3 regions of the Pseudazoarcus sp. NS20 genome follow, and region 3 is predicted to be linked to each of the others. Evidence: riboswitches for the same ligand, from Rfam matches in the RefSeq annotation. Region 3 holds a riboswitch; each other region holds the start of a gene.
What was found. Region 3 has a riboswitch for cobalamin ahead of AC6H0W_RS01920 (ribonucleoside-diphosphate reductase subunit alpha). Riboswitches for the same ligand answer to the same signal wherever they lie in the genome.

Region 1 (3,792 bases), on a different contig from region 3:
AAACAACAGCAGCCAGCCGCCGATGCGACGACGCTCGACGGCCAAACCGTTGTGAGCCGCGTGATTACTCAGGGGCGCCATGCTTCTCCAGTCAGCGCGGCGCGTAACGCACCGCCACGAATGCGCTCAGGCGCTCGGTGGCATAGCCGTTGGCGGTCTGATAACGCTTATCGAGGGCGTTGTTCAGGCGCATTTCAAGTCTCCAGTCAGGCGTGAGCGAGTAATGCGCATACAGGTTGGTGACGCCGTAGCCTTGCATTGTGACTTCTCCTACACCGAACACCGTATCACCACGTCTTCCCTGACCGCGCCACTCAATGCCATACAGCCACTTGCCAGCACTGCGATCGAGCGCCAGCGACCCGGAATGGCGAGCGCGACGGATTAGGCGATCCCCCGTATCAAGGTTCAGAGCTCGCAGATAATCGTAGCTCGCACGCAGATTGAAGCCGGCCAATATCGTGCTTAACCCGACCTCCATACCTTCGAGCTTCGCTTTGCCAACGTTGGTGGCGGTGGCTCCGCTACCAACGATGAGATTGCGCACACGATTGTTGTAATAAGTCGTGCTGACGCTGCTCACACCTCGCTCGAAAACCACCCCGACCTCGCGGCTCAAGGACTGCTCTGGCTTCAAGTCGGGATTGCCGAAGCCGGGATAATAAAGCTGGTTGAAGCTAGGCACACGGAAGCCTGTACCAAGGCTGGCACGCACACGCCATTCAGGCGCGAAGCGGTAGCCCCAAGCCGCCGAACCGGTGTTCTCGCCACCGAACTGACTGCTGCGGTCACGACGCGCATTGAACTGCACATCGTGCTCGCCAAACGCTCCGCCCCACCCGACCAAAAGCGAGTCAAGCGTGCGGCTGCCTTCATCGTAATTAACCGTGCTGTCTACATCCTGCTTGAGCTTCTCGACGGCCGCGAGCAGCGTGCCCCCTGCGAAGGCGATGTCGTGCTGCCATCCTATCTGGCGCTGACGCGTGTCGAATTCGTCATAGCGCGATGCGGCAGCCGGATTGTACGAATGAGAGATGTCTTTGCTCTGGCTCAAGCGCAGCGTGCTGACCCAGCCGGGGCGAAGCTCGTTTCGCATGTGCACGCCGAACGATTCCGCCCGCTTGTCGGAATATGAATCATAGGTGGCGAATGCGCTGTCATAGTGATTGCGCCCCTCTGAGTGGAAAAACGAGAAGCCGACCTCATCGCGCTCACGGAACCCCAGTGAGAGGGAGCCGTTGGCGTAATCATTACGGAAGCCGTCACGATCGCTGTTGGTGCCATTCGACACCAGCGGCTGGGCATCGAAAGCACGCGTACGATCATGGCCGACGTCAAATTGGTAGCGAAGCGCGCCTTTAGCGCCCGAGATACCTGCGCTAGCGCTGTAGGTATCGCGACTGCCGGCACCGATCCGGGCGCGCGGCGTGATGCCATCGCCTGTATTGCGACGGGTGATGATGTTGATGACCCCGCCCAACGCATCGGCCCCGTAGAGTGCACTTGCCGGGCCGCGCAGAATCTCGATGCGCTCTACCATTTGAAGCGGAACCATTTCAAGAGTGGGCGAGCCGCTGGTTGCGGAGCCAATCCTCATGCCGTCCACCAACACCAGCGTGTGATTCGAATTGGCGCCCCGAATGAATACGGAGCTGGTGGAGCCAGGACCACCATTCGCAGCAACCTGCACACCGGGCCGGCTGGCCAGCAACTGCACCAACGTGGTTTGACCTGCGCGCTCAATCTCCTCGCGCTGCACCACATCGACGCTAGACAACACCTCGTCGGCCGACTGCGCTTGGCGTGTAGCGGTAACCACCACCGGACGAAGCTCGTCGCCCGCATCCGATTGCGCAAATACAGAAAACGGAAACACCGAAGCCACCGCGAGCGCGGTAGCTGTAATTTTGAAATGCATGAGACAGGCTCCCTGACGGCCAGCCGCGCGTCCCCGCCCGGCCATGCCGAAATCAAATTCGAAGCCACGAAGGGAAAGAAAAGGGACTCTGTGAAAAACAGGTCGCGCCGCCACCCCGCGGAACTTCGCCATTTGTGTTCCGAGGCCGGTATCCGGGCTCGTGGGCTGGCCGAAACTGCGTCGACCGGCGCATCGCCTTCCCGGGCCGGAGCCCAGTGGCGTTTTCGATGCGCTTTGCTTCCACTTACCGTTGCGGGGGCAGCACAGGCCTGGCGGCGGGGGTTCCGTCGCGCACCTGTTTCCCGTTTAACCCTGGGCGAGAATCGCCTTAGGGCACCTGAAACACGATCGCCCCTTGCGGAGCGAAGCGCGCATGATAGCCTGATTCATCTCTGGATATTTCGCGCCAATGAGCCTTCATCTGATCTTGGGTGGCGCCCGCTCGGGCAAAAGCCGCCACGCCGAACAACTCGCATATGCCAATGGCGGGCCGGTCTGCGTCATCGTTACCGCAGAGCCCCTGGACGCGGAAATGGCCGAGCGCATCCGCCGCCATCAGGCCGACCGGCCTGCCGGATGGCGCACGGAAGAAGCCCCGCTCCACCTGGCCGATGCATTGTTGCGCGAAGCCAAAAAAGGCCGGGTGGTGGTGGTCGATTGCCTCACGCTGTGGCTCGCCAATCTGCTTGGCGACGCATCACCGAAATGCGAGGAGATGCTGTTGCGCGAGCGCAACAAGCTGCTAGAACTGCTGCCCACCCTGCCCGGCAACGTGCTGTTGGTCGCCAACGAGACAGGGCTGGGCCTGGTGCCCGAAACCCCGCTCGGCCGGCGTTTCCGCGATGAGGCCGGCTGGCTCAATCAGGCCGTGGCGCAGCGTTGCGACCGGGTGAGTTTCATTGCGGCGGGCCTTCCGCTGCATCTGAAGGGGTGAGTTTTCGTCGCCGGAGAATCTTCCGGCAGTGAGGGCTCACACCTTCACCGGCCACGGTCGCCACACCTCATCCGCCTCGTGCGACAGGAAGCGCGGCCGCCGCTGCGAAGCAGCGTAGGGCTCATCGCACGCGTTGTCTCGCCGGTTGTAGACGAAGAACACGTTGCTGCGCGGGTCCGGCGACATGTTGGCGTTGGAGCCGTGGAGCGTGTTGCAGTCGAACAGCAGCAAACCACCTGCCGGCCCTGTTGGCGCTTCGATGCCGGAATGCCCGATCAATCGGCGCAGCGCTTCGCGCGGCGGCACCCCCACTTGCTGCACCTTCAGCGACTGCTTGTAATTGGCCTCCGGTGTTGGCCCCACGCACGGCACGAAGCTGCGATGTGAGCCGGGCACCAGCATCAACGGGCCGTTGAAGTGATGGTTGTCGGTAAGGATGATCGACGCACTCACCGCGTGCATGGCCGGCATGCCGTCCTCGGCGTGCCAGGTTTCGAAGTCCGAATGCCAGTTGAAGCCTTTGCCTTCGAAGCCGGGCTTGTAGTTGATGCGCGACTGATGCACATACGGTTCACCGCCGAGAATCTGCCGCGCACGAGACGTCAGGCGCTCGTCACCAGCCAGCCGCGCAAAGCGCTGCGACAGGAAATGCACCGCAAACAGCGAACGGATTTCCTGATGCTCCGGCTCGGTGATGCTGAAGTCGCGCCCACGAAATTCGGGGCGCTCCAACAGCACGTTCAGTTCGGCACTCAATTCCGCTATTTCATCGCTTGAAAGAAACTGCGGTTCGAACAGAAAACCTTTTTTCTCGAACGTTTCGAGCTGCGATAGGCTCAAGGGTCCGTCACCTGCGCGCCCCTTCACGACCGGCTCGTGGCGCTCCAGCCACGGCCGCTCGGGCGGACGAGAAAGACGGGTCGGGTACGGGTCGTGGCGC
Region 2 (3,792 bases), 230 kb from region 3:
GCATCGCAGCGCGTCTGCTGGCCCTCACCGGCAAGCACGACCGCATCCAGAGCCTGCCCATGGCCGGCGGCTGGACGGATTCACGCGATCTGCCTGCACCGCCGGGCAAGACCTTCATTGATCAATGGAAAGCCCGCAGGGGGCAAAAATGACCGCTCGTGAAGCCATCCTGGGCTCGATCCACAGTGCACTCGGCCGGGGCCCGCTGGACGCCATGCAGCGCGCCACGCTCGACGCTCGCGTCCCGACCCACACCCGCCCCGCGCAAGACGAAGACCCCGTCGAGCGCTTCGTACGAAAGTTCGAAAGCCGTGCCGGCACCGTGGTGCGCGTCGCCGGCCGCAACGACGTAACGGCAGCCGTCGAGGCCTACCGAGCGGAGCACGAGCTGGGCAAAAAAGCCGCTGTCGGTGGCGCCTTGCGCGACCTCCGATGGCCAGCTGACTGGCAGGTCCATCACGGCGCCGCCGGCATCGAAGAAGCCCTCTCGGTGACCACCTGCTTCAGCGCCGTCGCCGAAACGGGCAGCCTGATCTTCGCTTCCGGACCGGACAACCCGATCACTCACAACTTCGTGCCAGACGACCACATCGTGGTGCTGGAACGAAGTCAGATCGTGGATTACTTCGAAGACACCTGGACGCTGCTGCGCCAGCGCGGTATGCCGCGTGCCACCAACATCGTCTCCGGGCCTTCACGCACGGCCGACGTCGAGCAGACCATTCAGCTCGGTGCGCACGGACCGCGGCGGGTGCACGTCATTCTGCTTGGCTAGAAGCGGCGGTCTCTTCCGCCATGAACGACAAAGGGCGCAGCGTTTTCCGCTGCGCCCTTTGTGCTTCCGGGCTGCATGCCGATGAATTCGGCATGCAGCCCGCTCAAAGCATCGCTTATATCTTCCCGAGCAACAGCAGGATCAGGATGACCACCACGACCAAGCCGAGGCCACCACTCGGGCCATAGCCCCAACCACGGCTATGCGGCCATGCCGGCAGGGCGCCGAGCAGCATGAGGATGAGGATGATCAGAAGAAGAGTGCCTATGGACATTTTGGGTCTCCAGAGTGAATTTCTTGGCGGCATCCGAGCCGCGGAATTTTCCGAGAGACATGGATAGCGACTCCGTGGGTGCAGGCGTTATCGATGGCAATCGGCACTGACTTGCTACGGATTCACGATGACACAAGGACGCTATTACATGTGCAAGTCGACTCGCCGGACGGGTATGCAAATGTGTCTTCGCCCGAACTTCGGCTGACACGTAAAACGCCCCTGATGCGCTCCGCAGCAGCAGGCGTACCCGCAACGCAGACTTCGCCGAAAGCCCAATAATTCCGGGCTTTTCCTCGTCCACACGACCCCACCTGCATGCCAAATGCCGCCACGCCACGCGTCGCTCCTTTTCCCTCCACGACCGAGGGCCTTGTCACCAACGCAGACAAAGTTAGGAACTTCCGGCTGCAACATCGCGCTGGAATACCCTCCAGCGACAAGCATCGGGCAAGCACTCGCGCGGCAGGACCGGATATCATTCACTCATTCCGAGGTTGCCCGCCGCTCACGCCGGGCATGAAAAGGGAATCCGGGAACAGGCCAGGCGCCTGCAAGCCGGAACTGCCCCCGCAACTGTATTCGGCGAATCGTGCGCCACGCAGCCACTGGTGTATTCCGGGAAGGCGGCGGACGATCAAGACCCGAGAGTCAGGAGACCTGCCCGGAACACTCTTCAATAACGTTCGGGCGGGGTGCCCCTGGCGAGAAGGCTGCGTTGTCACGTTTACGGGCGACGCGCGTTCCGTTTACGACTCCGCTTTTAACCGGAGCCGTTCATGCCTTCTCCTTTGACCCTGTCGCTGACCGATCTCGTGCTGCCGGACCAGTGCAATCATCACGGCACGCTGTTTGGCGGTGCGGCCCTGTCGATGCTCGACAAGTTCGCCTTCATCCTGGGCAGCAAGGCTTTGCGCGGCCCCTTGGTGACGGCATCGCTGCGGGAGTTGCAATTTCACGCTCCGGTGCCAGCAGGCAGTCTGACGGAATGCGTCGGGCACGTTACACGCGTCGGCGAGCGTTCGGTGACGGTGGATGCCCAGCTATTCGCTGAAGATCTGTTGAGCGGGGGACGCGTTTTGTGCCTGTCAGGCCAAGCCGTGATGGTCAGCAAAATCGCCCCGAACCCCGCGCCACCGGTGAAGCCGCAGCAAGACGGCTGCGTGCGCGTTGCCGAGGTGGTCTTTCCAGGCCACACCACGCATCGCGGCATCCTCCACGGCGGCCCGGCGATGGATTGGCTGGCGAAAGCCGGCTTTGCTGCGGCAACACGGCATGCACGTTGCGGTATCGTCATGGCCGCCAGCGAACGACTTGATTTTCTCGCCCCAGCCCACGCAGGCGAAGTCGTGGAGGTCGATGCGCGCGTCGTCAAAACCGGCCGCAGTTCCCTCACTGTCGAGGCACAAATGCATGCGGAAAAACCGGAAACCGGGGAACGACGTCACTGCACCTCTGCCAGCCTCGTTTTCGTTGCGATTGACGAGCAAGGCCGTTCAGTGCCGCTTCAGAACCAGTCCGCTGCTGCGCAGTGAAACGCCAGCGGATTGCGCACGCCGGGCTAGCGCGCCATCGGCCGCGAACTTACAACCTCGAACATTTTGACGACCTTCCAGAACCTCGTATCAGTCGCAGGTTTACTGGCCGCCACCGTGTCGCGGGTGCGACAGGGGTCTAGCGTGGCAACGCGCCACTCACTATAGTCAAACCATCCGACACAGCTGGGGAAAGTGCTTGTCGGCGGTGGCTACCGGTTGTCTCGGGTGGCCGCGTATTCTTCCCCAGGCATTCCAATCGATCGGGCTGCATAGCCCCAAAAGGAGAGATCATGAAGAACAAAACCTGGAAGCTCGTGCTGGCCATGCTGGCTGCTGCATTCGTTGTCGGTGGCTGCAACACCATCGAGGGGGCCGGCAAGGATCTCGAACGCGGCGGTGAAAAGATCCAGAAAGAAGCTCGCAAGTAACCAGGTCAGGCGCGGCACGCAATCTTCCTGCACATAACTCGCCGCACACCCTGCATTCAGGCCCGTGACTCTTCAACGAGCACGGGCCTGAAACATTAAGCAATCAGGCTTTACAGCGCGGACACTTTGCCGAGCCTACTCTTGCCGTCGTCGCCGCACGGCATTGGGCCATGCGCTTCGTATAGGAGGCTTTCGAATGGCCTTTCAACTAAGCACCCTGATTGCCCCGCTCCTGCTGGGCGGAACGCTGATTGCCACGTCTTTGCCCGCACTGGCAGATCACGACCATCGCCGCTACGGCTCACCCAAAGTGGAATACCACTATCACGACCACCGCGGCGGCAAGCACCACTACAACCGCGGCAAGCCCAAACATGTGAAGAAGCACCACAAGCATCACAAATCCGTGCGCGTGGTCGAACATCACCATTATCACTCTCCGCCGCGAGCGCGTTACTACGAACCGGGCGTGGTGGTGACCGTACCGCCGATCATCTTCAAGCTGAATTGATCGGGCCTCGCACCGCGTAAAACCAATAAAATTCACGCGGGAAATGAAAGTGACCCGGCCTTCTCAGGCCGGGTCACTTTCATTTCAACGACGAAACATTCCGTAGCGAGCTCTTACAGCCACGAAACGTGGGCTCCCCTACTGTTCACGACTGGGCAGGCGGCATTCGGCTGCTTTGGCCCGCCAAGGGAGGCTCTCATGAAAGCGATCGATTTTCGCCAAATGTTCGTGCCGCTTTTGCTCGGTGGTTCGCTGCTCGTTGCGTC
Region 3 (3,792 bases):
GCTTCTCCTGGTCGAGCTGGCCGTCCTTCAAGTGAGCCAGCATGTTCACCGAGCCGAGGTTGCACACGGCGATCTCGGTGTCGGAGGTGTTGAGGGTGATCTCGGTGCACAGGTTGGAGCTATGCACCACGCCCACGTGCTGCTGCGGCGAGCGCAGGTTGCACGGGTCCTTGAAGGTGATCCACGGGTGGCCGGTCTCGAACAGCATCGACAGCATGCGGCGCCACAGTTGCACCGCCGAAAGACGCTTGAACAGACGGATTTCGCCGGCGTCGGCCTTCTTCTCGTAGGCCACGTAGGCCGCTTCGAATTTCTCGCCGAACAGGTCGTGCAGATCGGGCGTGTCGGCCGGCGAGAACAGCGTCCATTCGCCGTCTTCGCGCACGCGCTTCATGAACAGGTCGGGAATCCAGTGCGCGGTGTTCATGTCGTGGGTACGACGGCGGTCGTCCCCGGTGTTCTTGCGCAGGTCGAGGAATTCCTCGATGTCGAGGTGCCAGGTTTCGAGATAACCGCACACCGCGCCCTTGCGCTTGCCGCCCTGGTTCACCGCCACGGCGGTGTCGTTCACCACCTTGAGGAAGGGGATCACGCCCTGGCTCTTGCCGTTGGTGCCCTTGATGCGGCTGCCCAGCGAGCGCACCGGCGTCCAGTCGTTGCCCAGACCGCCGGCAAACTTCTGCAGCATGGCGTTTTCCTTGATGGCCTGGAAGATGCCGTCGAGGTCATCCGACACGGTGGTGAGATAGCACGACGACAGCTGCGAGTGCATGGTGCCGGCGTTGAACAGCGTTGGCGTGGAGCTCATGAAGTCGAAGCGCGACAGCACTTCGTAGAACTCGATGGCGCGCGTTTCACGGTCGATCTCGTTGATCGCCAGACCCATCGCGACGCGCATGAAGAAGCACTGCGGCAGCTCGATGCGGCGCTCGTCGATGTGCAGGAAGTAGCGGTCGTACAGCGTCTGCAGGCCGAGGTAGCCGAACTGCAGATCGCGCGAAGCGTCCAGCGCAGCCGAAATGCGCGCCAGATCGAACTGCGCCAGTCGCGGATCAAGCAAGCCCGCCTCAATGCCGATCTTCACGTACGCCGGGAAGGCATCGGCGTAACGCGCGGCCATGTCGCCCTGAGCCACTTCCTCGCCCAGCACTTCGAGGCGGATCTGGTGCAGTTGCAGGCGCGCAGTAACGTAGTTGTAGCCCGGCTCGCGCTCGATCAGCGCGCGCGCGGCCAGCACCAGCGCCTTGTGCACTTCGCCCAGCGGAATGCCGTCATACAGGTCGCGCATGGCGGCATCCACCACCGGCGCAGCAGCGACATCGGCCAGACCAGTGCAAGCCGCCTCCACGATGTCGACCAGCCGCGCACGCTCCAGCGGTTCACGCCGGCCGTCCACCTCAACATGCAATTCCGGCGCACTGCGCGGCGCTTCGGCCGCACGCTCGGCGGCGCGCTTCTCGCGGTACAGCACATAGGCGCGCGCCACTTCCTGCTCGCCGCCGCGCATCAATGCCAGCTCGACCTGATCCTGAATGTCTTCGATGTGAATGGTGCCGCCCTCGGGCTTGCGGCGCGCCAGCGCGGCCACCACCACCTCGGTGAGCTTGCCGACGACGTCACGCACGCGCGCCGATTCGGCGCCCTGCTGGCCTTTCACGGCCAGGAAGGCCTTGGTCATGGCAACGGCAATCTTGCCGGGATGGAAGTCGACCACCGAACCATTGCGGCGGATGACCTTGAACGGGGGCAGGGAGAGATCTAGCTGAGGGCGGTCCATGAGAGCTCCTGGGAACGTGCGCGGGGAGCTCCGGACAGTCGTGCGCAGACACCCGACCCGACGGCCCGGCTCACGACAAACGGAAAGACAAGTGAAATGGTGGAAACCATGCCTCTCGCCAGGGGCACCCCGCCCCGATTGCGTTAAAGGAAATTGGCAGCACGGCAGGTCTCCTGACTTCCGGGTCCTGATCTGTCGCCGGCCTTCCCGGGGTGCACCGAAATGCAGGGCCCAGTGGCATGGGGAGGCGACAGACTCGCCGGTTACAGTTGCGGGGGCAGTTCCGGAATTGAACCGGATTCCCTTTTCATGCCCGGTCGTGAAACGCGGGCAACCGTGAAGCTGGATTGGATTCTGGTGGGTGGCGGGTAGTAGGTCAAGTGCTTTTACACACTACCCCTAGTAGGTCGTCTGCGAAAACCTACTACATGCTGCGACCAAAGCTGCCGTCGCTGCGGATGCGCCCGATGCGCATCACTTCCGGCACGCGGCGCACCGAACGCATCACAGAGGCAAGCTGCATGCGGTCGTGCACCTGGATGGTGAGGTTGAGGGCGATGTACACGCCCTGCTCGTTGTCCATGGTGACGTTCTGGATGTTGCAGTTCTCTTCCGCGATGGCGCTGGCAACGCGCGCCAGCACGCCACGCCCTTCGCGCGTGATGACCTTGAGTGTGACCTCGAAGGCGCGCTCGTGCGCGGGCTCCCACTCGACATCCACCCAGCGCCCGCGATCGCCGCGCACCTTGGCCACGGCCGTGCAGTCGTGGCGGTGCACTTCCAGGCCCTTGCCTTTGCGGATGACGCCGATGATGGGGTCTCCCGGGATCGGCTGGCAGCAGCTGCCGAACTGCACAGCAAGGCCCTCGCTGCCGCTGATGTGGATCGGCGACATGGACTTGGGCTTGATGACGTCCGGCCGACCGGATTCCTGCTCCTGCGCCTGCACCAGACGGCGCGCCACGATCACCGGCAGGCGCTTGCCCAGACCGATCTCGGAGAACACCTCTTTCTTGCTCTTCACGCCGCGATCTTTCAGGAAGCGGTCCCACGCGAAGGTGCTGATCTGCCCCAGCGCCAGACCATGCGGGCGCAGCGCCTGATTGAGCAGACGCTCGCCCAGCGACACGGACTCTTCGTTCTGCGCGTTCTTGAGGAAGTGGCGAATCTGCGCACGCGCCTTGCCGGTGCGCACATACGACAGCCACGCCGGGTTGGGGTTGGCGTGGGCGGCGGTAATGATCTCGACCTGATCGCCGTTGCGCAGCTCGGTGCGCAGCGGCATCAGGTCGGCGTTGATGCGGCAGGCCACGCAGCGGTTGCCGATGTCGGTGTGCACCGCATAGGCAAAATCGACCGGCGTGGAGCCGCGCGGCATCGACAGGATCTTGCCCTGCGGCGTGAATACATAGACCTCGCTGGGGAACAGGTCGATCTTGACGTGCTCGAGGAACTCCGTGGCCTCGGCGGAGGTGTGCTGCAGTTCGAGCAGCGACTGCACCCAGTTGTGGGTGCGCTGCTCGAGCTCGGTGAGGGTCTTCTCGTCGTCCTTGTACAGCCAGTGCGAGGCCACGCCGGCGTCGGCGATGTGGTGCATCTCGGCCGTGCGCACCTGAATCTCGATCGGCGTGCCGAAGGGGCCGATCAGCGTGGTGTGCAGCGACTGGTAGCCGTTCGCCTTGGGAATGGCGATGTAATCCTTGAACTTGCCCGGCACCGGCTTGTAGAGCGAATGCAGCGCGCCGATGGCGACGTAGCACGTCGGCACGTCGGGCACGATGACGCGGAAGCCGTAGATGTCGAGCACCTGCGAGAACGACAGGCTCTTCTCGACCATCTTGCGGTAGATCGAGAACAGGTTCTTTTCGCGGCCGAAGATGTCGGCGGCGATGCCCCACTGCGGCAGGCGCTCTTCAAGCGCCTTGAGCACCTTGCCCACCACCTCGCGACGGTTGCCGCGGGCGGCCTTGACGGCGCGCGACAGCACGGCGAAACGCAGCGGGTACTTGTGCTCG

Region 1: it holds a riboswitch for cobalamin, as region 3 does, so the genes downstream of both, AC6H0W_RS11890 (TonB-dependent receptor domain-containing protein) here and AC6H0W_RS01920 (ribonucleoside-diphosphate reductase subunit alpha) in region 3, are expected to answer to the same signal.
Region 2: it holds a riboswitch for cobalamin, as region 3 does, so the genes downstream of both, AC6H0W_RS00775 (acyl-CoA thioesterase) here and AC6H0W_RS01920 (ribonucleoside-diphosphate reductase subunit alpha) in region 3, are expected to answer to the same signal.

What each region holds. Positions count from the first base shown of each region.
Region 1 is NZ_BAAKIY010000004.1:38,061-41,852, reverse strand. It holds gene AC6H0W_RS11895 (FecCD family ABC transporter permease) at 1-81, opposite strand, end outside; gene AC6H0W_RS11890 (TonB-dependent receptor domain-containing protein) at 92-2,050, opposite strand; cobalamin riboswitch at 2,044-2,274, opposite strand; gene cobU (bifunctional adenosylcobinamide kinase/adenosylcobinamide-phosphate guanylyltransferase) at 2,328-2,852, shown strand; gene thpD (ectoine hydroxylase) at 2,889-3,792, opposite strand, start outside.
Region 2 is NZ_BAAKIY010000001.1:164,889-168,680, forward strand. It holds gene AC6H0W_RS00760 (LutB/LldF family L-lactate oxidation iron-sulfur protein) at 1-152, shown strand, start outside; gene AC6H0W_RS00765 (LutC/YkgG family protein) at 149-775, shown strand; gene AC6H0W_RS00770 (DUF3309 family protein) at 891-1,049, opposite strand; cobalamin riboswitch at 1,526-1,731, shown strand; gene AC6H0W_RS00775 (acyl-CoA thioesterase) at 1,829-2,584, shown strand; gene AC6H0W_RS00780 (entericidin A/B family lipoprotein) at 2,878-3,015, shown strand; gene AC6H0W_RS00785 (hypothetical protein) at 3,212-3,526, shown strand; gene AC6H0W_RS00790 (hypothetical protein) at 3,725-3,792, shown strand, end outside.
Region 3 is NZ_BAAKIY010000001.1:390,980-394,771, forward strand. It holds gene AC6H0W_RS01920 (ribonucleoside-diphosphate reductase subunit alpha) at 1-1,777, opposite strand, end outside; cobalamin riboswitch at 1,924-2,131, opposite strand; gene AC6H0W_RS01925 (RelA/SpoT family protein) at 2,202-3,792, opposite strand, start outside.